Regions from separate parts of the Bacillus sp. NPDC093026 genome, predicted to be linked through region 1. Evidence: predicted binding sites of a transcription regulator. Region 1 holds the regulator's gene; each other region holds the start of a gene.

Evidence for each region. Region 1 encodes LexA, which represses DNA repair genes until DNA is damaged. Its sites were predicted from a motif close to CGAACATATGTTCG; they were not measured.
Region 2: a site for LexA is predicted at 2,571-2,584, ahead of ruvA (Holliday junction branch migration protein RuvA). Genes of this name have one in related genera too.
Region 3: a site for LexA is predicted at 4,703-4,716, ahead of ACIQCE_RS04080 (YhjD family protein). Genes of this name have one in related genera too.

What each region holds. Positions count from the first base shown of each region.
Region 1 covers NZ_JBIVPN010000001.1:174,546-182,897, forward strand. Annotated here, with positions in the region: gene sirA (sporulation inhibitor of replication protein SirA) at 1-25, opposite strand, end outside; gene tkt (transketolase) at 225-2,228, opposite strand; gene ACIQCE_RS00910 (DUF896 domain-containing protein) at 2,417-2,647, opposite strand; gene ACIQCE_RS00915 (YneB family resolvase-like protein) at 2,717-3,364, opposite strand; gene yneA (cell division suppressor protein YneA) at 3,382-3,693, opposite strand; gene lexA (transcriptional repressor LexA) at 3,852-4,472, shown strand; gene ACIQCE_RS00930 (hypothetical protein) at 4,717-5,166, opposite strand; gene ACIQCE_RS00935 (IseA DL-endopeptidase inhibitor family protein) at 5,450-5,992, shown strand; gene ACIQCE_RS00940 (bifunctional cytochrome P450/NADPH--P450 reductase) at 6,484-8,352, opposite strand, start outside.
Region 2 covers NZ_JBIVPN010000005.1:70,741-79,092, reverse strand. Annotated here, with positions in the region: gene thiC (phosphomethylpyrimidine synthase ThiC) at 1-540, shown strand, start outside; gene ACIQCE_RS12355 (hypothetical protein) at 899-1,078, shown strand; gene ACIQCE_RS12350 (protein kinase family protein) at 1,115-1,759, opposite strand; gene ACIQCE_RS12345 (BofC C-terminal domain-containing protein) at 1,997-2,497, shown strand; gene ruvA (Holliday junction branch migration protein RuvA) at 2,648-3,250, shown strand; gene ruvB (Holliday junction branch migration DNA helicase RuvB) at 3,262-4,266, shown strand; gene ACIQCE_RS12330 (DUF2905 domain-containing protein) at 4,259-4,459, shown strand; gene queA (tRNA preQ1(34) S-adenosylmethionine ribosyltransferase-isomerase QueA) at 4,494-5,522, shown strand; gene tgt (tRNA guanosine(34) transglycosylase Tgt) at 5,553-6,698, shown strand; gene yajC (preprotein translocase subunit YajC) at 6,745-7,011, shown strand; gene ACIQCE_RS12310 (TIGR04086 family membrane protein) at 7,060-7,437, opposite strand; gene ACIQCE_RS12305 (DUF421 domain-containing protein) at 7,605-8,267, shown strand; gene spoVB (stage V sporulation protein B) at 8,270-8,352, opposite strand, start outside.
Region 3 covers NZ_JBIVPN010000001.1:792,575-800,926, forward strand. Annotated here, with positions in the region: gene ACIQCE_RS04045 (ferritin-like domain-containing protein) at 1-69, shown strand, start outside; gene ACIQCE_RS04050 (DoxX family protein) at 267-677, opposite strand; gene ACIQCE_RS04055 (M56 family metallopeptidase) at 734-1,573, opposite strand; gene ACIQCE_RS04060 (BlaI/MecI/CopY family transcriptional regulator) at 1,566-1,988, opposite strand; gene ACIQCE_RS04065 (AbrB family transcriptional regulator) at 2,283-3,425, shown strand; gene lepB (signal peptidase I) at 3,465-3,974, opposite strand; gene ACIQCE_RS04075 (TVP38/TMEM64 family protein) at 3,974-4,591, opposite strand; gene ACIQCE_RS04080 (YhjD family protein) at 4,743-5,105, shown strand; gene ACIQCE_RS04085 (barstar family protein) at 5,226-5,501, opposite strand; gene ACIQCE_RS04090 (hypothetical protein) at 5,594-6,076, opposite strand; gene ACIQCE_RS04095 (competence protein ComK) at 6,398-6,976, opposite strand; gene ACIQCE_RS04100 (IDEAL domain-containing protein) at 7,266-7,499, shown strand; gene ACIQCE_RS04105 (SDR family oxidoreductase) at 7,559-8,352, opposite strand, start outside.

The DNA.
Region 1 (8,352 bases):
AATAAATATAATAATGACGTTCCATGTCTATCCCTTCCTTTCACATTTCGTCAATCTCGTTTATTGCTTGTATTATACAAAAATGTGAAAGAAAGAATTGTCTATATATGAAGCAAGAAGAAACTAGTTTTGTCAAAAAAGCAAGAAAAAAGAAAAAAGTTTGCAGAGCTTATGTAAATTACTCTGCAAACATAGGGCAAAAAAGCATGATACTTGAATATCTATTATTTATTGAGCTTTGCTTTTACACGGCTCACGACATTGCTCACAGTAAATCCGTATTTCTCCATAATCGTTTCACCTGGAGCAGAAGCGCCAAATTTGTCAATCGCAATAACATCACCGTCAAGACCAGTATAACGTTCCCAGCCTAGTGAAGCACCCATTTCAATGGCAATTCTTGCTCTAACGGCTGTAGGAAGAACAGACTCTTTATACGCATCAGATTGTTGATCGAAACGATCCCATGAAGGAAGGCTGACAACTGAAACGCGGATGCCCTCTTTTTCAAGCGCCTTTTGCGCTTCAATCGCTAAACCTACTTCAGATCCTGAAGCAAGTAGAAGCGCTTCTGGTTGTGCATCAGCTGCTTCAACCACCACGTATCCACCTTTTTTGACACCCTCGTATGCTTTTTCTGGTGCTTGATCAATCGTTGGAAGATTTTGACGCGTAAGTACTAGAGCTGTCGGTTTATCCGTTGATGATACAGCAAGTTTCCACGCTGCAGCTGTTTCATTTCCATCTGCAGGACGAATCACAGAAAGGTTTGGCATCGCACGAAGTGAAGCAAGCTGCTCAACGGGCTCATGCGTTGGACCATCTTCTCCGACTGCAATACTATCGTGAGTAAATACATATGTGACAGGAAGTCCCATTAATGCTGCTAGACGAATAGCTGGTCTTAAGTAATCAGAGAAGACAAAGAACGTACCGCCGAATACACGAAGTCCGCCGTGAAGTGCCATACCGTTTAAGGCTGCACCCATTGCAAATTCTCTGACACCAAACCAAATATTTCTTCCAGCATAGTTATCTTTGCTGAAGTCGTCAGTATTTTTAATGGTTGTCTTATTTGATCCAGCTAGATCAGCAGAACCGCCAATAAAGAAAGGTACTTGCTTCGCAATGCCATTTAATACTTCACCAGAAGATGCACGAGAGGCAAGGCTTGAACCTGCTTCATAAACAGGAATTTCTTGATCCCAGTTTTCAGGCAATTTCCCTTCAATCGCAAGCTTTAGCTGAGCAGCTAGCTCTGGATATTCTTTTTCATATGCCTCAAATAATTCGTTCCACGCTGCTTCTTTTTTCTGACCAGCTTCTTTTACTACTGTCTGGAAATGTTCGTACACTTCAGAAGGTACATGGAAATCTTCTTCAAATGTCCAAGAATAAGCTTCCTTCGTTAGCTTCGCTTCCTCACTACCAAGCGGTGCACCATGAACTCCTGACGTTCCAGCGCGGTTTGGAGATCCGAAACCGATTGTCGTTTTCACTTCAATCAATGTAGGTTTGTCCGTACTTTGTTTTGCTTTTTCAATGGCTGCTGTAATCTCTTCAATGTTGTTTCCATCTTTCACGTAGAGGACTTCCCAATTCATTGCTTCAAATCGGTTCTTCACATTTTCAGAGAATGAACGATCTAAATTCCCATCTAAGGAAATATCGTTTGAATCATATAGTACAATCAAACGACCCAAGCCTAAATGACCAGCAAGAGAAGCAGCTTCAGAGGAAATCCCCTCCATTAAGTCACCGTCTCCACAAATGCTGTATGTATAGTGGTCCACAACGTTAAAGTGATCTTTGTTATAGGTTTCAGCAAGGTGTCTTTCTGCAAGTGCCATTCCGACAGCCATTGCAATCCCTTGTCCTAATGGGCCTGTTGTTGCATCTACACCTTCAGTATGTCCATATTCAGGATGACCAGGTGTTTTGCTTCCCCATTGACGGAATTGTTTTAGATCATCAATGCTAAGGTTGTATCCGCTTAAATGAAGCATGCTATATAGCAGCATAGAACCATGGCCAGCAGATAATACAAAACGGTCTCTATTAAACCAATTCGGGTTTTGCGGACTTACGTTTAAGTGGTTTGTCCATAAAGCATAAGCCATAGGAGCAGCACCCATCGGCATTCCAGGGTGACCAGAATTCGCTTTTTCAATTGCGTCTATGGAGAGAGTGCGTATTGTTGCAATAGATTTCATTTCAATCGTTTCCATATAAATCCCCTTCCGTATCTTGTGTACACCATTATCATAAATCTACTGCCCTTTTTTCACAACTATTTCACGTTGAAAAATGAAGGAAATTGTCACAATTAGTTTATCGATCACTTAAAAACTTATACAAATATAAAAAGATGAGAATGTTTTTCTCATCTTATCAAAAAACAAGAAATCATTGCCTATTAATGGAGATTCTGATTTCTTTCTTTTTTTAATTTTTCAGGTGTGACATCGTTTCCTTCTGGGTCAACGATTTTCACGGTTTTGAGTGTATTTTTCATAGAAGAACGAAAAGCTTTTAAATATTCTTCTCTTAATTGCTTTTGTTCTGTTTTTTCATCTTCTGATAAACCGGTCTCTTTCGACTTTTTTGAAAGCTCATTAATCCTTGCAAGCTGTTCTTTAGAAATCATATTAAACTCCTTTAAAACATTTTCTCTACATACTACTAAATATCTTTCTTTTTTACAACAAAACACACTTTAAGTTGAAAGACCCTTTTCATATTCTTGATACCTTCGATGCACCGTTGCCTTTGAAATATCAAAACCGAGCCCTTGAAGAGTGGCGGCAATTTCGGCGAAAGTCATTTTATTTTTTCTTAATCGAACAATTTCTGATATCGGAACTTCAATACGTTCACGCCCAGGCGCTTGTTCGCGGTGTTTCAAATTAAGCGCGGGTTGGTATCCGCGTTCAACAGCTCTTTTCATTCCCCGCTTAATTTTCAGGTTATGAATTTTTCGTTGATATTCTTCAACAATTCCTACAATTTCAATGACCATTTCATCCGCTTCTGAAAGCTCAAGTTCTCCTCTATGCAAGGCGCTATATACCTTTACTTTCTCTTTAAATAGACAATGAAGAAGCGCAATTTTTGCTTGTCCTCTTCCTAGGCGTGTCTCATCTTGAATTAAAACGGCATCTATTGACTGCTCTTTAATCGTTGCAAGCATATCAAAAACACCATCACGGTCTAGATCATATCCGCTTGCTTTCTCTTTAATGACTTTGACGACATTCATTTGATGCATAGCAGCTAACGCTAGAAGTTCTTCTTCTTGTCTCATGAGTGAGGTTTCTTGTTCTTCTTTAACGGTACTCACTCTCGCATAAATCAGTGCGTTCATGTCTTCAATCGACCTTTCTATTGTACTGTTGCAAGTTCGTATACGGCAGGATGCTCTTTTTTGACAGGTATCACAAGGATTTCTCCTGGCTGAATGTCAGTTGAAGCAAGATTGTTGTGTTCAGTTACCCAGTCAATAAACGCATTTTTATCGATTGATTTGCTGTCGTTTACTTGATCGGCAATGCCCCAAAGAGTATCACCTGATTGAACTTCTATTTTAACATATTGATTTGTATCATTATGGCTTGTGACTGCAATAAGTGAGAGAAATATGCCCACGATAAACGAGAATAGCCCAACAAAAATAATAGATTCTTTTAAACTCATCATTTCATCTCTCCTAACAGAATGTGCGTTCGCTCTGATTGTCACTTATTATAGATGCGAACAAACGTTTCTGTCAATCGTTTTTTCGAACCTATGTTTGTACTGTTAGGAAAAACATGCTATAATTTCTTTAAAATTGACGTTTTGAGGTGCAAAAGATGACGAAGCTATCAAAAAGACAACTCGATATCCTGAAATTCATCAAAGAAGAAGTAAAAAGCAAGGGTTATCCTCCATCTGTTCGCGAGATAGGTGAAGCTGTCGGTCTAGCATCTAGTTCAACGGTCCATGGACATTTAGCTAGATTAGAAACAAAAGGTTTCATTAGAAGAGATCCTACTAAACCTAGAGCAATTGAAGTACTAGATGAAGAGGAAATGAATATTCCAAAGAGTGCTGTAATGAATGTTCCTATTATCGGAAAAGTAACAGCGGGCCTGCCCATCACTGCTGTTGAGAATGTAGAAGAATACTTTCCTCTTCCTGAGACATTTGCAGCTCCAGATGAACAAGTATTTATGCTTGAAATTATGGGAGAAAGTATGATTGATGCTGGGATTTTAGACAAGGACTATGTCATTGTGCGCCAGCAAAGTACAGCCAATAATGGAGACATTGTAGTAGCCATGACAGAAGAAGATGAAGCAACTGTCAAACGCTTTTACAAAGAAGACACGCACTTTAGATTACAACCAGAGAACCCGTCTATGGAACCAATTATATTACAGAATGTCAGAATACTAGGAAAAGTAATTGGAGTATTTAGAAATATTCATTAAAAAAAGCCGGCATTTCATTGAACTGACTTAGTCATCTGAGACAAGAATAAAACACCTTTTTAGGCTACCAAAACATCGAATTCTATCGGTGTATGGTAGCCTCATTTGTTTGGATCCGTTCTTCATTGTGATATCTCATTAAACGTGTCTACACGTTTATTCACTTCGCCAAAGGTGTTTTATAGAGATTCATAAATGTAGGTCAGTCTAATTAACTGTTGATGAGAACTGGCTTTTTCTTTTTTTATGAACAAGAATAAGCGAGAATACTTGAGCTAGGGAAAGAACCAAATGTAAAGTTCGGCCATATAAAACCAGTTGTACGACCAAATGGCTGTGAAGAAAGAACATACATTAAAAACACCTGACCATTTCGAAGGAACACAATGGTCCATCGTCTATTACATCCAGCAGCAAATTGAACCGTTTGCTGCCCACCGCTTACACTTTGTTGTGAAATGAGTGGCTGCATACTTTGAGGCTGTGAGACCGCTTGTTGATACTGCGCAAGAATATTCTGTGAGGGAGCTGGCGGAGGTGACTGTCCTCCCAGACCTTGCCCTGCACCAATACCTCCTCCTCCAATTGGTAAGACAGGAAACCCTCCTACTTGAGGTATGGGTAACGAAGGCAACCCAAGAACCTGTCTGTCAGATGCGTATCCATTCCATAAACTGTGATACGGATTATACATTCTTAACACCACTTTCTTAGACATTCATCACGACAGTATATGTGATAAACCAAAAGCGTGCTAATGGTCAAAACAAAAATCTTTTCAAAAGATGTTTTATTCTACTTTAGAACGGTTAAATACGAAGTAAGAATAAAAAATGAAAACTTTCTCTCTTTCTTATACGTTATATAGATAGAAAGAAAAATGAAAAAAACATTTAGATTTAATACTTGTCATATCACTGTAATTATTGTAACATTTGTAACATAAGAAGTTTTCATTCGAAAAGGAGGCAACCGCCTTGAAAAAATTATTTGTCTTTTTAACTGCTGTTATGCTGATGATCTCTTTACAAACAACTACACTGGCCGCTTCCAAAAAACCAGCCGATTTGACGAATAAAGAAGCGTTACATATTGCACTTAATGCAAGGGAACACTTTTGGAGTGCTATGTCAGGTTACAAAATCACTGAACATCCGGACTATACATTAAAAACATTTACTTATAAAGGCATGACTTACAACTACCTTTCTAAAACATTTGATACAAAGAAAAAACTAAACAGCTACTTATCACAAGTTTTCACCAAAAAAGCCATCACTCACGGTTTAAGTGACTATCAGTTCATTGTTCATCAAGGTAAAATGGCTGTTCCAGTCGGTGATGGTGACAACTTGCTAAACTGGGATAAAGCAACTCCTAAACTTGTATCTAAGAAAAACACAATTCGCACATATGAATTCACAGTACCGACTCTTGATGGACGCAAAGTAAAACGCACTGTTACTTATGAAAAAGTACAAAAACACTGGAAAGTAACAAAGATTGATGCTGTGATATAAAAAGCAGACCTTCTAAGAGGTCTGTTTTTTTTATATTGGTGAGCGATAAAGTACGAAATTCATAAAAAGGATGTTCAAACTGAACAGTTATTTGAACGCTTTTAATTCATGAAATCGTCGTTCAATACCAATTAAATGATGTGATGATATGAGAGCGAAGATTTGATGAGCAATCTAATAAATCAATGTCTAAATGCTACTTTTTGTGCACACTGTATGGAGTTGCGGTAACTGCTGTGAGTGCCGCAAATAATTACGTCTCGCCAGTTTGATGTTCTTTCAAGTAAACGAGTAGAAGATATCACCTTTCCGTCAGATGTCACCCTGTCATAATCAGACGTAGATGTGACGTGTGCAAATGAAATGAGAGAATTACAAAATATGTCATTTTTAAATTAGGTGTTTTGCATCTTTTCACCAGTCAATTATTTCACTATGAAACCATCAAAAAAACCGTCACACTTCTCAATTGACGGTTTTTCCCCTTCTTGTTAGCTCCATACATCTTTTACATATCTATATTCATTCGTAAGAGATGTCAGCCAATTTTCAGCTTCTTCTTTTGAACACTGCTTCACAGTTTGGTAAATCTCTATAATCGTGTTTTCTACATCAGGAGCCATGACTTTTCCATCCCCGCAAATGTACATATATCCACCTTGATCAAGTAAATGAATGAGCATTTCTCCATCTTCTTTGATCAAATCCTGAACATACACTTTATGGTCCTCGTAACGAGAGTAAGCCCGGTGGATGCTGACAGCTCCTTTTTGTTCTGCGAGCTGCAGTTCTTCATCATACAGAGCATCTTCATTTGGGTGGCGGCAGCCAAAGTATAGATGTGCTTCACCTAGTTGTTTTCCTTCATTTAGCAATTGTTCTCTTGCCTGAATAAACCCTCTAAATGGCGCAACTCCTGTTCCTGGTCCGATCATGATCATAGGAATTTCTGGTGCAGGCGGTAAATGGAAGCCTGCCTGCGCCGCATGCAGGAAGCAAGCTACTTCTTCCCCTTCTTTTACTCCACATAAATAGTTTGATGCCACTCCAGCAAATTCCCCTCGGCCACTCCAAGCATCACCTTTAACAACTGCTACTGTGATACTGACTAATTGTTCGTCTACCTTTGGTGAGCTAGAAATTGAATAATAACGAGGTTTCAACCCTGGTAAAAGTGACAAGAAATGCACAAATGGCAGTTCACATGCTTCATATTGTTCTAATAAATCAAGCATTGTCACTCGTTTCTTTAAAACTTCTTCTTGATAAAATTCTCCAGCCATCTGCTCTAGCTCAATACGATGAGGTGGACATACCGTATGTTTTGCGAGTTCTCTTAGTTGCGTACGTGTCGCCGGCTCTTGAAGCTCTACATGTGATGCTAGTAAATCACTGATTTGAATCGCCTGATCTAGTGGTAAATGACTCATCTCTTTTTCAGATGACAGCTTAATGTGCTGTGCCGGTTCTAACTTAAATCGTTTGATCACACGATGCACTAGCGCATCACTATTTTTAGGCAATATACCGATGTGATCCCCTTCCTTATATTGTTTACCTCGAGGTAATTTCAGTTCAATATGCCGTGTTTGACGCGGGCTTTTTTCAGATTGCAACTCTTCATTTTTTAACACAACAGCTGAAAAAGCACCATACGATTTGGCTACAGGGCGTTCCAATAGTTCATTCGTATATGCAAATGAAAGATTTGGCTTTTCTTGGCTTTTCTCTTGCAAAGTCAATGCAAATTCTCTAGCAAGCTCTTCAAATACGACTTGTTGAAATTTTTCTTTATCCTCATCCATATCGCCGCCTGCATCGCCCTCTCCTACGTCAACAAGGCGCTTAGCTCCCTTTCTATTCAGTGCTTCATCAATAAGACGAGGAATGCGCTGATACGTGCTCGCCCAATTTCGATCTCCACATCCAAAGACTGCAAATGTCACTTTTGACAGATCTCGCTCTTGATCCTGCGTGACCCATTCTACAAATTGCTTTGCATGGTCAGGTGGCAACCCGTTATAAGAAGCAGTAACGATTAGAACTGCTCCTTCCTCTGGTAATTGCCCTACATAATCATCAAGTGGGGCAATCGTCACATCAAACCCTTTTGCTTTACCATCATCAGCAAATTCATTGGCTATTTGCTGGGCTGTACCAAGATTCGATCCGTATAAAACCAAAAGAGGCGTTCCGTGACTAGGTACTGTCGCTTTAGCTGATGCAGAGCTTTTTTTCGGTGCCTCTTTTGGAAGCGTCAAAAAGAACTGCTGCTTTCTTGGCCGCACTTTGATTTTAAAATCATTTGGTTTAATTGTAAGCGATTCTTTTATTTTAAGCTCATATGACGTGTGATCAAT
Region 2 (8,352 bases), on a different contig from region 1:
GTAGATTTGCAGATGGAGATTTGCAAAGAGGCACCTTTTTATACATTAGGACCGCTTACAACAGATATTGCCCCTGGATATGATCATATTACATCAGCAATCGGTGCCGCCATGATCGGCTGGTATGGAACGGCTATGCTATGTTATGTGACACCAAAAGAGCATTTAGGTCTTCCGAATAAAGAGGATGTGAGAGAGGGGGTTATCGCCTATAAAATTGCAGCACATGCAGCTGATTTAGCAAAAGGTCATCCTGCTGCTCAAAAACGTGATGATGCATTATCGAAGGCTAGGTTTGAATTTAGATGGCGAGATCAATTCCACCTTTCTCTTGATCCAGAACGAGCACTTGCATTTCATGATGAAACACTGCCGGCTGAAGGTGCTAAAACGGCTCATTTTTGCTCCATGTGTGGACCGAAATTTTGCAGCATGAAAATCTCTCATGACATCAGGCATCAATCCGATCAAGTACAAAAAGAGATGGAGAAGAAGGCAAAAGAATTTATCAGTCAAGGAAGTCAGATTTATCAACCATAAAAAAGAACCTCTCACTCGTTTGGTGCGAGGTTTTATAAAACGGATGAAAGCTCTTATGACTACATGAAAGAACGTCCTAAGTGCAATGACCATTCTATAAAGGCATCTACTAGATGAAACCACACTGCTTTATTTTCTTTAGACGGTGCTCGGTTTTTCTTCCGTTTCATGAAACACTTTTTAAACAATATACTACATTAAAGTCAGATGAGTGGCTGTTTTGCGAGAATTTAAACAAAATGTAAACATCTTGTGTTTAAAAGCAAAGAAGCAGGGGAAACGGTTTAAATAGAGAATGAATGAAAAGAGCTAATCCAATTCAATGAGCGATCAAGAAAAAGTGGAAGGTGATCTTATAATGAAAGTATTTAAGGTAACATTTCATATGAACAATGGGGAAGTGCTTGAGTTCGAGTTGAAACGACCAGCTACCTATGATGTGTATAAAAAAATCGAGGAAGCAAATCATTGGTTTAAGCTCAATGATGACATCATCAATCTATTAAATGTTAATAGTATTCATGTTGAAACAAAATAAAACACCAAAAGCCGCTCCTCATTCGAGTGGCTTTTGTTATGATAAGAAATCATTTCTCTTGGTCATTTGATGACGAAAGAACCAGTTCTTTTTATACAAATACGCAATCATTTCAAGCCATAGGCGCGGCGCTTTTTTTGGAAAAAAAGGTTTTTGATAGTAGGCGTAAGCGGCTTTTAAGTCATCCCATTGATGACATGTTTTCGTTTGTGTGAAGCGAGCGACATCAATTACACGGACGCGACCTTCTTTCGTTAAGATGAGATTACGTAAGTGAATATCTGAAGGGTTTAACCCTTTCTGACGCGCTTCTTCTAATGCTTCATCCACCTGTTCAATCATATGTTTCTTAATCGGAATCCCTTTTGTCAGGCATTCATAAAAAGTGTAGCCTTTAATATATTCCATTAAAATATACTGATCACCTGACTCATAAATCGCAGGGTAGTAGGGGGAACCGGAAAGTTTTTCGTAAATAGCTGCCTCTTTTTGGGCAATCTTTTGACAAGAAGGAAAAAAAACTTTCAGCGCCATCTTCTGGTCGTCTTTTTTGTATGAGAATACATAGGCACTTCTTCCTTTGCCGCACAGCTCAAGCTCTGTCGGTTTTGTGACAAGCTTATTAAAGCGGTTTTCTTCATGATACTGAATAGATTCGGCTAATCTTTTTGCTTCTGTCATGGATTTCACCTTCTTTGGTATCAGTTTATGCGGCTAAAAACGAATGATGAAAAAACAGAATCATTCAGCATAACGGTGTATTGTATAAAACATAACACTTACGAAAGAAGTGTACAATGAATTACTCTTAAAAGAACCAGTTCATTCGATTTGGTTAATGTATAGAAAAATGGGTCAAACTACATATGTCATGAATCGATCTCATGTTCTAAAGAGGTGTAAATATTGAAAGTGAATATGAAATGTTTTCTCACAGGACTCATAATGACAAGTATACTTTTCTTCGCAACGGATATGGAAGGAAAAGAACACTTGCAAAGGCAACCAAAAACAATGACCGTTCAGCTTGAAAAAGTATATTTAGACGGTGATGTGAGTATTGAAAGACATCAAACATCATTGGAAAAAAGAGAAACATTTTGGAAGCAATATAAAGGCTGGACATTGGTCGAACAAAGAGCAGATTTTGCCCTTTTTAGAAAACAAATGGATGATATCTCTCCTTTAAGTAAAGCGAACGGATATATCGGATTATCAGAAGGCGGTGTCATTTCAACGTTTCATGGAAGGCCAGATGTCTGGGCGGAGCCTGTTCATCTTTTTTTTCAAATTGATACGTCCCGTTTAGAAAGTCATGTTGAGGAGCAGTTGCAAAATGGCATTCCTTTTCGCACAAAAGATGAATTTGAGCATGTGCTTGAGGTGATGAAGCCTTATCGAAATGAAATCTCATATTAGAGAGGGAAAAACAGCTTGCTGATGTGAAGACCGCAAGCTGTTTTTCTTGGATCTTTTTCAAAAAGGTTTTGAGCGAACATATGTTAACTTTTATTGCGGTTTTCTCTTCGTTTTATGTTACAATGAAGAACAGTCAAAGAGGTGAAATCGGTGATAGAGTTTGTGAAAGGGACCATTGATTATGTATGCCCTCAATATGTTGTTATTGAAAACGGCGGCGTAGGATATCAAGTGTATACCCCAAACCCGTTTGTCTTTAAAGTGAAAAAACAAGAAACCATTTATACGTATCATTACATAAAGGAAGACGCTTTTTCGTTATATGGATTTTCGACAAGAGCAGAAAAAGCGTTGTTTACAAAATTGTTAAATGTGACAGGTATTGGACCAAAGGGTGCACTTGCGATTCTTGCTTCCGGAGATCCTGGATCTGTCATTTCAGCGATAGAACGTGAGGACGAAGCCTTCCTCATTAAATTCCCTGGCGTTGGCAAAAAAACAGCGCGACAGATCATTCTTGATCTCAAAGGGAAGCTTGCTGATGTGGTGCCGGAAATGATTGGCAACTTGTTTAACCACGAGGACCATATCAAGAGGGAGGAACAAACAGCACTAGATGAAGCACTTGAAGCCTTAGGTGTCCTTGGATATGGCGATCGTGAAATTAAAAAAGTCCTTCCATTATTGAAAGAAGAGAAGAATTTGACAACCGATCAATATGTAAAAAAAGCTTTACAAAAAATGTTGAAATAAGGTGATGTCTCATGGATGAACGGCTCGTCTCAACTGAAGCAGAAAACCATGAATCAGCCATTGAGCAAAGTCTGCGACCACAGACACTTAGCCAGTATATTGGTCAGCAAAAAGTAAAGGATAACCTCAGTGTATTTATCGAAGCTGCCCGAATGAGGCAGGAAACGCTAGATCACGTCCTTTTATACGGACCGCCTGGACTTGGGAAAACTACGCTTGCGTCTATCATTGCAAATGAAATGAATGTACAGTTGCGTACGACATCTGGACCTGCCATCGAGCGTCCTGGTGATTTGGCAGCCATCTTGACTTCACTTGAACCTGGTGACGTTCTTTTTATTGATGAAATACATCGTCTCCAGCGTTCCATAGAAGAAGTGCTGTATCCAGCGATGGAAGACTTCTGTCTAGACATCGTTATTGGAAAAGGAGATACAGCACGTTCTGTTCGGCTTGATTTACCACCATTTACACTTGTGGGCGCAACGACACGTGTCGGACTTTTAACTGCACCGCTTCGAGACAGGTTTGGCGTACATGCAAGATTGGAATACTATGAGCAAAGAGATTTAGCGCATATCGTTGCACGAACAGCAGAGTTATTTGATATCGGTATTGACATTCGCTCAGCTGAAGAGATTGCGAGACGTTCTAGGGGAACACCGAGGGTAGCCAATCGTTTGCTGAGAAGGGTCAGAGATTTTGCGCAGGTGCTTGGAAATCATGTCATCACACAGGACATTGCAGAAGATGCACTTGAACGTCTTCAAGTCGATCGCCTTGGGTTAGACCATATTGACCATAAGTTGCTTTTAAGTATGATTGAGAAGTTTAGAGGCGGTCCTGTTGGACTTGATACGATCTCAGCGACGATTGGAGAAGAATCACATACGATTGAGGATGTGTACGAACCGTATCTACTGCAAATTGGGTTCCTGCAAAGAACACCGAGAGGGCGGATCGTCACAAGAGAAGCGTATGAACACTTTCAAATGGAGGGTCCTGCTTGTGACTGAATTTCCTAAAATATTGATGATCTTAGGTGGCGTCCTTTTTGCCGCAGGTCTTATGTTTCAATTGGTTGGAAAGCTTCCCGGTGATATTTTTGTGAAAAAAGGGAATGTGACGTTCTTTTTTCCTGTTATTACGTGTATTGTCATTAGCATTGTGCTAACCATTTTATTGAATATATTTGGACGGATGAAATAACATTAACTAGTTAACTACAGAATAGGTGAAGGAAATGAAATTAGAACTATTTGATTTTGATTTACCAGAAAGATTGATTGCACAGGTCCCGCTTGAAAAGCGAGATGCATCAAGACTGATGGTATTAAATAAAGAAACAGGTGCGATCACACACGCAACATTTTCGCAGATTACTGATTATTTTCACAAGGGTGATTGTCTCGTCTTAAATAACACACGTGTGTTGCCTGCACGGCTGTTCGGTACAAAGGAAGATACAGGTGCAAAAGTGGAAGTTCTTCTGCTAACACAGGAGGAAGGGGATACATGGGAGACGCTTGTGAAACCAGCGAAACGTGTGAAAAAAGGAACAGTCATCACATTTGGTGATGGGCGTTTAAAAGCGGTTTGTACGGAGGAATTGGAACATGGCGGAAGAAAAGTCGAATTCCAGTATACAGGTATTTTTTATGAAGTGCTTGAATCGCTTGGAGAAATGCCACTTCCGCCTTATATTAAGGAGCAGCTTGACGATCGTGAACGCTATCAAACGGTATATTCTAAAGAGGTTGGTTCTGCGGCTGCACCTACTGCTGGTCTTCACTTTACAACAGAACTACTAGATGCTTTAAGAGCAAAGGGCGTCCATATCGCTTTTATCACCCTGCATGTAGGGCTTGGAACTTTTCGCCCAGTCAGTGCTGAGCACATTGAAGAACATGAAATGCATGCAGAGTTTTACGAGATGAATGAAGAAACGGCTGAAGTACTCAATCGAGTCCGCAAAGAAGGAGGCCGCATAATATCGGTTGGAACCACTTCGACAAGAACACTTGAAACCATTGCAAGTGCGCATGATGGTGTGTTTCACGCATCAAGCGGCTGGACATCTATCTTTATTTATCCTGGCTATACGTTTCGGGCAATCGACGGAATGATTACCAACTTCCATCTGCCGAAGTCCTCCTTAATTATGCTCGTCAGTGCGTTAGCTGGACGAGAGCATGTGTTGCATGCTTACAATGAAGCAGTGAAAGAGGAGTATCGATTCTTCAGTTTTGGCGATGCCATGCTGATTCAATAAAATCATACATCAAAGACAGGAGGGCTCATTTTGTCGCAAATACCGATACGTTATGAGTTCATGAAAACATGCAAACAAACAGGTGCGCGTCTTGGGCGAGTTCATACACCGCACGGCTCCTTTGAAACGCCTGTGTTTATGCCAGTAGGTACACTTGCTACAGTGAAAACAATGGCGCCTGAAGAGCTAAAAGCGATGGATGCAGGCATTATTTTAAGTAACACTTATCATCTATGGCTTCGCCCAGGCCATGACATTGTGAAAGAGGCAGGTGGCCTGCACAAGTTTATGAACTGGGATCGCGCTATTCTCACTGATTCTGGCGGGTTCCAAGTCTTTTCTCTCAGTGAATTTAGAAAGATTGAAGAAGAAGGTGTTCACTTCCGTCATCACTTAAACGGAGATAAGCTATTTCTTTCTCCTGAAAAAGCGATGGAGATTCAAAATGCGCTCGGATCTGATATTATGATGGCATTTGATGAATGTCCACCATATCCAGCTGAATACGATTATATGAAACGATCTGTTGAACGGACAAGCAGGTGGGCAGAGCGCTGCTTGACAGCACACCAACGTCCAGAGGACCAAGGGCTGTTTGGTATTGTCCAAGGAGGAGAATACGAAGAGCTTCGTAAACAAAGTGCGAAAGATCTTGTTTCACTTGATTTCCCTGGATATGCTATTGGAGGATTATCAGTAGGTGAACCAAAAGATGTGATGAACCGTGTACTCGAATTCACAACCCCATTTTTGCCAGCAGATAAGCCAAGATATTTAATGGGCGTAGGCTCACCAGATTCATTGATTGATGGAGCCATTCGCGGCGTAGACATGTTTGACTGTGTACTGCCAACGAGGATTGCAAGAAATGGTACGCTCATGACAAGTGAAGGACGACTTGTCGTGAAAAATGCAAAATATGCACGTGATTTCAGACCAATTGATGAGAATTGTGATTGTTATACGTGCAAAAACTATACACGTGCATATATTAGACACTTAATCCGTACGAATGAAACTTTTGGTATTCGATTAACAACTTATCATAATCTTCATTTTCTGTTAAAATTAATGGAGCAAGTGAGAGAAGCTATCCGTGAGGATCGTTTAGGTGATTTTAAAGAAGAGTTTTTTGAGCGTTACGGTTTCAACAAACCGAATGCAAAAAACTTTTAACGCATAAACGAAGGCTTTACAATCATTTAGAAAGGGGTGAGATAAAATGGATGGTGGTATGGGTTCAATCATTATGATTGTTGTCATGTTTGCTGTGCTTTATTTCTTGTTAATCCGTCCACAGCAAAAGCAACAAAAAGCTGTGCGTCAGATGCAGCAATCATTATCAAAAGGCGATAAAATCGTCACAATCGGAGGCTTACACGGTGAGATCGACTCAATCGATGAATCAAAAGTGGTCATCAAAACGAGCGAAAACAACCGTTTAACTTTCGACCGTCGTGCTATTAGAGAATTAGTTGATAAAGGCTAATCCTTCAATACATAGCAATAGAAAAAGAGCGAATTGTACGCTCTTTTTTTATTTGCCTCGAAGATTGACGCCGATCATTCCGCCCAGCATGCAAATACCTAAAAAGGCGGCATGATATATCAATTGTTCTGGTGAAAAGGTTTCTCCAAATCCTAAATACTGAAATAAGAAGACAGTAAGAGAAAAAATAAAAGAAGTCATGGCGCCAATGAGCCAGCCTCGCTCCTTCGCTTTTCCCCCCGAAATGATTCCTCCTAGAAAAAGCGCTGCAAAGGACAATATCATAATCATCCATGTAAACGACGATTCCTGCATACTTGTAAAGGTGAGCAAGAGTGACACAAGTAAACTTGTGACAATCATTATTACAAAAATGGCAACTAAGCCTGATAAAATTCCTTTTCCTATCTGTTTTGTTTCCTGCATTTGATTCGTCTCCTCTCCAATTAACAGAAGCCTGTCTTTTTACTAAAATGTATTCATCTCGGAGGAAAAATAGACATGTTTCTCTGCATAAAAACACTGGCTTTCTTTTCTACATAAATAAAGTGTTTTGACACAAGCTATAGTGGAAGAAGGAGGATGCGACCAACATGCAGGACATCTTACTCATCTCAATTCGGACGATCATTCTATATTTTCTCATATGGTTTATCTTTCGTTTAATGGGAAAAAGGGAAATTGGAGAGCTTAGTATTTTAGATCTTGTCATTTTTATGATGATCGCTGAAATTGCGGTGCTAGCTATAGAAGAAGTAGAGGATCACATGTTACATACAATTTGGCCGATTCTGCTTTTAACGATCCTTCAAATGACACTTGCCTATCTCTCATTAAAGTTTCAAAGCATACGGCGTTTTCTTGATGGCAAGCCCTCATTGATCATAATTAATGGAAAGATCGATGAGGGAGCAATGAGAAAACAGCGATACAACTTTGATGATCTGATGTTACAGCTTAGAGAAAATAACATAGATAGTATTCAGGATGTATCCTATGCGATATTAGAACCCTCAGGAAAGCTATCTGTCGTAGAAAAAGAAAACAAACGCAAACATGCAGCACTTGAGCTTCCTCTCATTGCAGACGGTGTGGTTCAACATGACCATCTCAAACAAATCAATAAAAATGAACAGTGGCTGAGAGATGAACTTGCTAAAAGAGGGTATCACCAACTTGATGAGGTATCATTTTGCAGCTTTAATCAAAAGACATTTTATATTGACTTGAAAGATGAAGTGAGAAAGAAGAGCTGAAGTTAGAACAGCCTCCCTATGAACGGAATGCGGCGCAGCTCTTCTCGCGTAATGAGGCCAAGACAGATTAATAGAATGACATACA
Region 3 (8,352 bases), 620 kb from region 1:
AGAACAGCTCAAGATGAACAGCAGCATGCTGTGTGGTTTTTATATCTTTTAACACATCACTCTTCCTAGATAGTCCTATTTTAATAGGAGATCGTATGTTCCGTCAAAAAATGAAAATGATTTTTCTTCATTCGAAAAAGTGAAAATTAAAGGTGTCGTAAGCAACATCTCTTGCATTTATCACTTTTTCAAACGTGAAAACAACAATTTGATATAAACAAAAACTCCCCCTGCTAAAAGCAACAGGAGGAGTTTTTCATACAGTTTTAATTAAATTTAGCTTCATTGCTTTGTTGCTTATGTTTCATCAGACCATCAATAGACAAGAGGTTACTGCCGCTCAGTGCAAGGTAAAGCGCCATGCCCAATAATGACAGCTCAAATTCATAGCCACCAACAAATCCTTTAGAAAGACCAACCGTGATAATCGCCACGATCATAATTGGCACAAATAAAGCAGCGAAAATACGTGTACCTAGACCTAAAATAAGTGCTATTCCACCGACTAATTCAATCGTCTTTACAATGTAAGCCATAAATTCAGGAATACCAATTTGACCAAAGAATGCGGCTGTGCCTTCTAGCCCTCCTTGATATGCCTGAAGCCCATGTAAAAAGAAAATAACGCCTAAAATAACTCGTACAAAAAAGGTTCCAATTTCTTGATTTGTTTTCATATAGTGATTTCCTCCTATTTCACACTACACTATGTCATGTGTATACATAAAAAAATTTAGTAATTTAGATTTAACATAATCATTAAGATGACCATTAAAATGACTGATGTCACAAATGGGATGAGTGGTACATTGAAAGGTATATTATATGTTGGGTTTAAAATCTTTTGAATTCGTAAATTCAACGCCCTGTCTCCAAAGGAAACAGCAAACTTTGTTCGTTTTTGAAACTGGGTTCTATTTTTAATGAGTTTCAAAAGGGCTTGACCCACTCCTTCCTCAGTTCCTGTCTGCTGAATAGCATAGTCATCTGCAATGACTTCACGGAAAACGGAGTAGCTTTTTTTCATATGTTTTAACACAGGAATATACCAAATCACCTTTGTGAGCATTGAAAAAGTGAAAGCTTTTATGGGGTCGTAGCTGTCCTTATGATGTAATTCGTGGTAAGCAACGGCATCAATCTCTTCTTCATTGAGCATGTTCATCAATGTCGTTGATAAGTAAACCTTCGGATGAAGCATACCCATTGCAAAAGCAAGCGGTTCATGATAATGAAAAACAATGATTTCGTTTGCATACTTCTTTGACAGGACCTCTGTCAACTTTCGATCAACAGCGACCATTATGTTTCTTTTTAATTGAGTGTACTTTCTGATCTGCTTTGTCATATAGAACACTGCAAATCCCAATGTATACATCACCAAAGCATCCAAAAAATATTTCAAGGGAGTTAACCCATAGAATTTAAGAACAGACTGACATACATGGATGAGGTTATATGCTTGGTTCCAGCCAAAAAAGCTAGAGAGCACGTAATAACCCATCTGAAAGAAAATGGCTAAACCAATCAACATCCCGCCTAAAAACAGCAGACTCGACTTAAGTTTAATCATTTTGCTTCTCCTTTTTTTTAGATGCAAGTCTTGCTTCAAGTACTTTGAGTAATTCAGGATCAGCACTTTCAATCGCATCCACCATATGATTCACCGCCAGTGGACCAAAATCGTCCATTAACCCTTGCGTTATCCACTTGGTTTGCTCATTGAGAAATTCTTCTTTTGTTAAAATCGGATTATAGATAGATGAACGACCTTTCGTTTTCTTTTCCACAATCCCTTTTTCGGTTAAGCGATTCAGCACAGTCATGACAGTGTTGAAATTAATAGGCTTCTCATCTGATAGCTTCTGCTGTACTTCTTTAATCGACATATCCTTACCTTGATATAGAATTTCCATAATCTTTCCTTCTAAAGGACCAAAAAAACGATTCAATCCCTTTTCATTATATTTAAAAGAAGGAATTTTCATGTTACCACCTCACACTAAGCATTGTAGTGTAAATAAAAATCATAGTCAACCGATAACAAAAATAGGGGAAAATAGTTGTGTATTGTCTTTATTTCTGACTAAAGTTATTTTTTATTTATTGGTCTTTTTTCATCAAATCTTCTTCCCTACATAAATTGAACTTACCAATCTATAAGTTTATCTTATGAAAAAGATAAAAAAATCCGTATTTTATTTATTGATACATTTATATTATAGTGAACATATCCACATTTCACTTATTGAACAAACATACAGGAAGAAGGTTTACACGTGATGAAACAAGGAAACAGCCTTCAAACCGACCTTATTTTTATTGTCATTAGCGGTTTAGGCGGATTTCTTTTATCTTTAACAGGAATGTCTATCGGCTGGATGATTGGTACATTGGTCACTGCCGCGTTCATTGCCCTATTTCGCCCCTTTCGCTTTCAGCGTAAAGAGAAAATATCACCTATTCACGGCAATTGGCTTATCCTTGGTCAGTTCATTCTTGGAGTAGAGCTTGGGCAGAAAATGAACATGAAAGTGCTTCATATTTTCGCTGAAAATTGGCTCTCTGTCAGCTTCATGCTCATATTTTCTATTTTTCTAGCGATGCTCTCGGGCTTCGTTATGTGGAAATTGAGCAAAACAGATATGCTGACCAGCTTTGTCGGTACTGCTCCTGGAGGATTGTCTGCTATGCCGGGGATTGCACAAGAAGTTGGTGCCAATACGGCTGTTGTCAGTTTAGTGCAAACAATACGTGTCTTGATGGTCGTATTGACCATTCCGTTTACTGTGTTTTATTTAAACACGAAAAGTCATTCTGACGCTGTTGTGACAACGCATGGCAGTGCTTTCTCTTCAGGCGTTTTTACCGTGTCAAATCTCACTTGGACCGCCGCGCTCATCTTCGCCGCTTGGCTAGTGTCCCGCATGGCCGTCCGTCTACACTTCCCTGCCCCTTGGTTAATTGGCAGCATGTTAGGTGTCGCTACACTTCAAGTGGCCGCCGGCGCTTTTATAGAACATGATTTGATTCCTTACTGGCCAGCACAAGCGAATGTCGCTTCACAACTATGTTTAGGTGCGACCATTGGTTCAAAAATGAATAAACAAATGTTTGTCGGTTTAAAAAACACCTTCATCGTGGCTGTCATTAGCTCTGCTGGGCTTATCGCAGCAACTGTTCTCAGTTCGATTGCTATTGCAGAGATTACCGGCATTTCTGTGATTACTGCCATTCTTGCTTTTTCCCCCGGCGGAATTGCTGAAATGGCGACAACAGCCGTCACACTTCACGAGGATTCCACGTTTGTTGTGGCTGTACAAGTGATCAGAGTCATTCTTGTGATCGCCATGCTGCCGCCGTTTTTCAGGTTTTTACACCACTTTTGGGTGAAAAGACAAATGAATTATAAAGCAGCAAAATAAAAGTGAGGCGCTTTGCATGAGCAAGGCGCCTCTTTTTTGTTATTCACTATTTCTTTTCACTCCGACGACTTGATCCTTTGAAATCGTCCCAAAATGTCTGCTGTCAAAGCTATGTATTCGGTTATCACCAATCACAAAGTAATGATTGTTTTGTATTTTCTTCCGTCCAGTGATCGTTTCTAGCTGAAAATCACCTGTCAGGACGTTTCCCATTTTATATTTCTTTTGCTCTTTTAAATACGGTTCTTTCCATTTAACACCATCGACTAATAGTTGATCATCTTCATATTTGAGTGTTTCTCCCGGAAGACCTATGACACGTTTAATAAAAATTTGATTGTTTGGACCTTGAAAAAGAACGTAATCAAAACGATTGATTTTCGTGAGCTTTGGCGAGAACTTGTTGATTAATAGTTCTGTTCCATCAGTAAATGTAGGATCCATACTAACCCCTTCTACTTTGTACGTGACAAACATGAAATTCTTTACTTGGAACAATAACACGATGCATGTAATAATCATCAACCATAATAATGGCTTCTTCTTCATTAAGTGCCTCCTTTGTCGCCGCGTTTGCTCATTCGAATGTTCAACCTGTTTTCTACTCTCTTTCCAACATACCATAATAAAGCGATGACTAGAACCGCAAAAATACTTCTTAACGGATTCTTTACTAAAGCGGTCAAATCATAGCCAACAAAACTGATGATCAAGAGCATGACACACTTACCTGAGAAAACAGCCAATGAAAATTGCCAGATGCTAATTCTTGATAAGCCTGCGACAACATTGACAGCAGCAGAAGGCGTAAATGGAAAGCAAAGCAAAATAAACAACGGACCAAAACCCCGTTTTTCTACCCAAAGCATCAATTTTTTAATTGAAGGATGTCTGCTTATAAAATGTAGCATTCTCATTTGTCCAAATCTTCTGATCAGTAAAAAGACAAGAATAGACCCTGCGCTCGCCCCAATCCATGTCAATAAAAAACCTTCCCAAAGCCCAAATGCATTTGCATTGGCAACCGCAAAAACAACCAGAGGTAAAAACGGTAAAAACGCTTCTATTAAAGGGAGTAATATCGCAATAATTGGACCAAAAGCCTTATAGCTCTCAAAAAATGCTGATATATTTTCATGAGTAAATATTGAAAGAAATGATGGCAACTTGTTTACTCCTTCAAAGTTTGTCTACTTTTCATTTTACATGGAAAACATGAAATTACAAATGAATCCCTTCTTCCTTGAGATTCTTTCAATCATCCTATATAATAAATGAGAACAAACGTTCTAAATGTGATGAAAGCAGGCATTGAAAATGACTAGACTATCAAGAATACAGCTTCAAATGATGGAACAGGCCATTTTCCTCCCGATGGTTATCTCCATCCTCAATCGCGATTTGGCACATTTAAAAGAAAATCAAACGTTAAAATTAAACGAACCATATATTCAGCTTGTGACCTCCACATTACAAGAGGCACAAAAAGCTCTCTACCAACTGAAACAGTATTTACGAAAAGAAAAAATGAAAGTACAGCAAATTGAACACGATGAAGGGTTTACTACTTATTTATTTGTCATGAACGGTTATGAAGAAACACATAAGTACTTTAATCCGCGTATACGACATCGTGTCGAGGAACTGCTTACTCGTTATTTTCTCCATCAAACCGAATGAAATTTTCCCTTGAGAGAAGGCAAAAGCCTTTTGGCAGGCTCCAGATTGTCTGACAAAGGGCTAAGATGGTTTTAATTGTAGCCCTTTGTCATCTTTTTAGCTTGTAGAATCGGCTACTCTTTATTGAATGGTGAATTGAAATTGCCCTCTAAGCTCCATTTCTGCTTCTTTGAACAGCTTTTGCAAGGTATCGGCATATTCTCCAAGATATTCTTTGCTTACTAGAAAATCCTCCCATATGAGTTGTACAGGAAGCTCAATCTCTCCTGTCAAACAGTCCCAAAGTGCGTCAAGATTTTTTCCATAATGATCGGGCAGGTGCAATGTTGCTTTCAGTTGTTCATGAAGGTCCTCTTGTGAAATACATGCCTTCCCGTTAAGCCGAACCTTTTTCATGTCACCCTCCCCCTCTCTAACCTTTATTTTAACGAAATGAGCTGGAAAGATTTTCGATTCTAGAGAAGCTTTCCAAGCTTTGTTATGTGTTCTTATTTTGCATGCTGAATTTTGCCAAATTCTTCGATAAAGGTTGCCGTCTCTTGTAGCCCATCTTGTAAGTGGTGCGTAGCAGAGATAAATAGTTTATCATGATCAGGACGTTTCAACAGTTGCTCCACCGTGTTTATCCCTTTTTCAAATGATGCTAAACCTGTCTTTAATTGTTTATCAGCTTTTTTGTATGCATTCGGGACTTCTTGATGAGCAAGTCCTTTTTGAATCACACGATCAAATGCTTTTGTCGCTTTTGTCAATTTTTCATTTGGTTGAATCGCACCATGTCCATCTGAAATAAATTGATCGGTCATGTTCTCATATGACTCATTTAACTCATCCATATAACGCTGAACCCATTGTTCATACGCTACTTCTTTTTTCTCTTGTTTGGAAGGCGACTGACCTACTTGATTGCAAGCTGCTAATAATGTGACCGTCACGATTAGTAACAGCACCAAATACCATTGTTTTTTCATACAGAGCCTCCATTTCTCTTACACATTTGTTCATATCGGTCAAATATCATCATTTTAAAACACATATGAACAATAATAAAGAAATGACTTCTTCTTATTGTAACAGACGTCCACTTGCCCTTTCGTTCTTTTTCTCATCAAATTCACAAAAATGTATCCACATTCACCTGAAAATGTTGCACAAAAACAACGCTGATACACGTTCACCTCTTGCTCTGTCTTACATCAACTTCATCAAATTCATGGGAGAAACGAGGAAGTTGAGCTTTAAATCGCTCACGAGATCAAAACATTCAGCGGCTACATGCCGCTGGTTTTCTGCTAATATCTATTACGAAGTTCTCTTAAAATAAAATCGTACACAAGATTGAGCTGTTGCTCTTTTGGATACAGCATAAACTCTTGTTTTTTAGGAAGACCTCCATCAAGACGATCTTGAAATTTTGTCCGAAGATACGCTGTCCGGTGCACCTGACTCTCAAATGATTTATATGAGACATCCAGCTCGACCGTTTGCTCATTTGTAAAGGTGACAATCGTGTCTCCAAGGGACGATTCCTGAAAAGTATGAATATATTTGTGGGATATCCATCCGCACTGAGGGCGATTGGACGAAAACGTTGGAAAGAAATACAGATGATTGGATGAGTCAATCACAATCGGGGGTTTGTGTGAAATTCCCGTTACTTCGTACGTTCCTGCTTTTCTGCCTGCATAGCTTGAACCAAAGAACCTGCAGCTACGTTCAATAATGTGCAACGGCTTTAATTCAACGAAAAAACATTTCTCTCTTTCAATGACTTTTGAATATACTTTTTTCCCTTCTTCTATTGGAAGGATCGCCATTGTTGTTTGGTTAATGACATATGAATCTAAAGGGGTTTCACTAATTCCTGACACTTCTTTTCCTCCTGTGTTAATTTTTGGTTAATTTAGATACTATTAATCTATCACCAACGTATAAGAAACGACAGGATTTTTTTAAAAATTATCAAAAATATTCTTTTTATCGTATATTTTAGTCCATTCGATCTATTTAAAAACATTTTTTAGAATAACAGCTCATGATGTCGATTAGACAAGGGGTGTTGATATCGGACAAAAATAAATTGTCTAAAAATTATAAATTCTTATTGATTTTTTCTCCACCAATCCATATACTATAAAAAAGGCATCGGGGGGATTCTTTATGAAAGAGAAAAAAACGTATGCTGAGCTCATGAAGTCCCGCAACACCCAAAAAACTGAAGAAAAAGGCGTCACAATTCTAGACATCTATATTCAAATGGTTTTAGATGAGGCGCTTTATAAACAGCGCTTAACCGTTCTTAGAGAAGAGATTGATAAGGCACTGGATCAGCGTGATGAAAACCGGTTCAATGACCTGTCAGCTCAATATACAGAACATTGCTTACATCAATAATGGTTGATTTACTTGCGGCAGAGAGACGGTCATTCTTCTCTTTACCGCAAGTTTTTTGTTTACCCATTTAATATCGTTCCACCATTTACATGAAGAATTTGTCCATTCATGTAAGACGAGTCTTCGCTCGCTAAAAATAAATAGCTAGGTGCAAGCTCTACCGGTTCACCTGGTCTTTCCATTGGGACATCCCCACCAAATTCAGATACTTCCTTTTCCGTAAATGTAGAGGGGATAAGCGGTGTCCAAATCGGACCGGGGGCTACTCCATTGACTCGAATCCCTTGTTTAATCAGAGAAAGTGATAGTGATCTTGTAAATGTCACAACTGCTCCTTTTGTCGATGAATAATCAATCAAGGTTTCATGGCCTTTATATGCCGTGACAGATGTCGTATTAATGATGGTGCTTCCTTTCCTTAAATGAGGGAGCACTGCTTTTGTTAAATAAAACATTGCAAAAATATTTGTTTGAAATGTACGAAGAAGCTGATGTGAAGTAATCTGTTCTATGCTTTTTTGCGGATGTTGTTCTCCCGCATTGTTCACCAAAATATCAATTGAACCGAAAGCATCTTTTGTTTTTTTGACGACCTCATGTGAAAAAGATTCATCTCCCAAATCACCTGCAATCAAGATGACACGGCCTCCAGCCTTTTCAATATAGGCCTTCGTTTCCTCTGCATCCTGATGTTCATTGAAGTAAACAATCGCCACATTTGCTCCTTCTTTTGCAAATAAGACAGCCACCGCTCTTCCAATCCCACTATCTCCCCCTGTCACAATAGCGGTCTTCCCAGCTAATTTTTTCTCTTGCACCTCCCGATCAAAGATAGGTCTAGGGTTCATTTTAT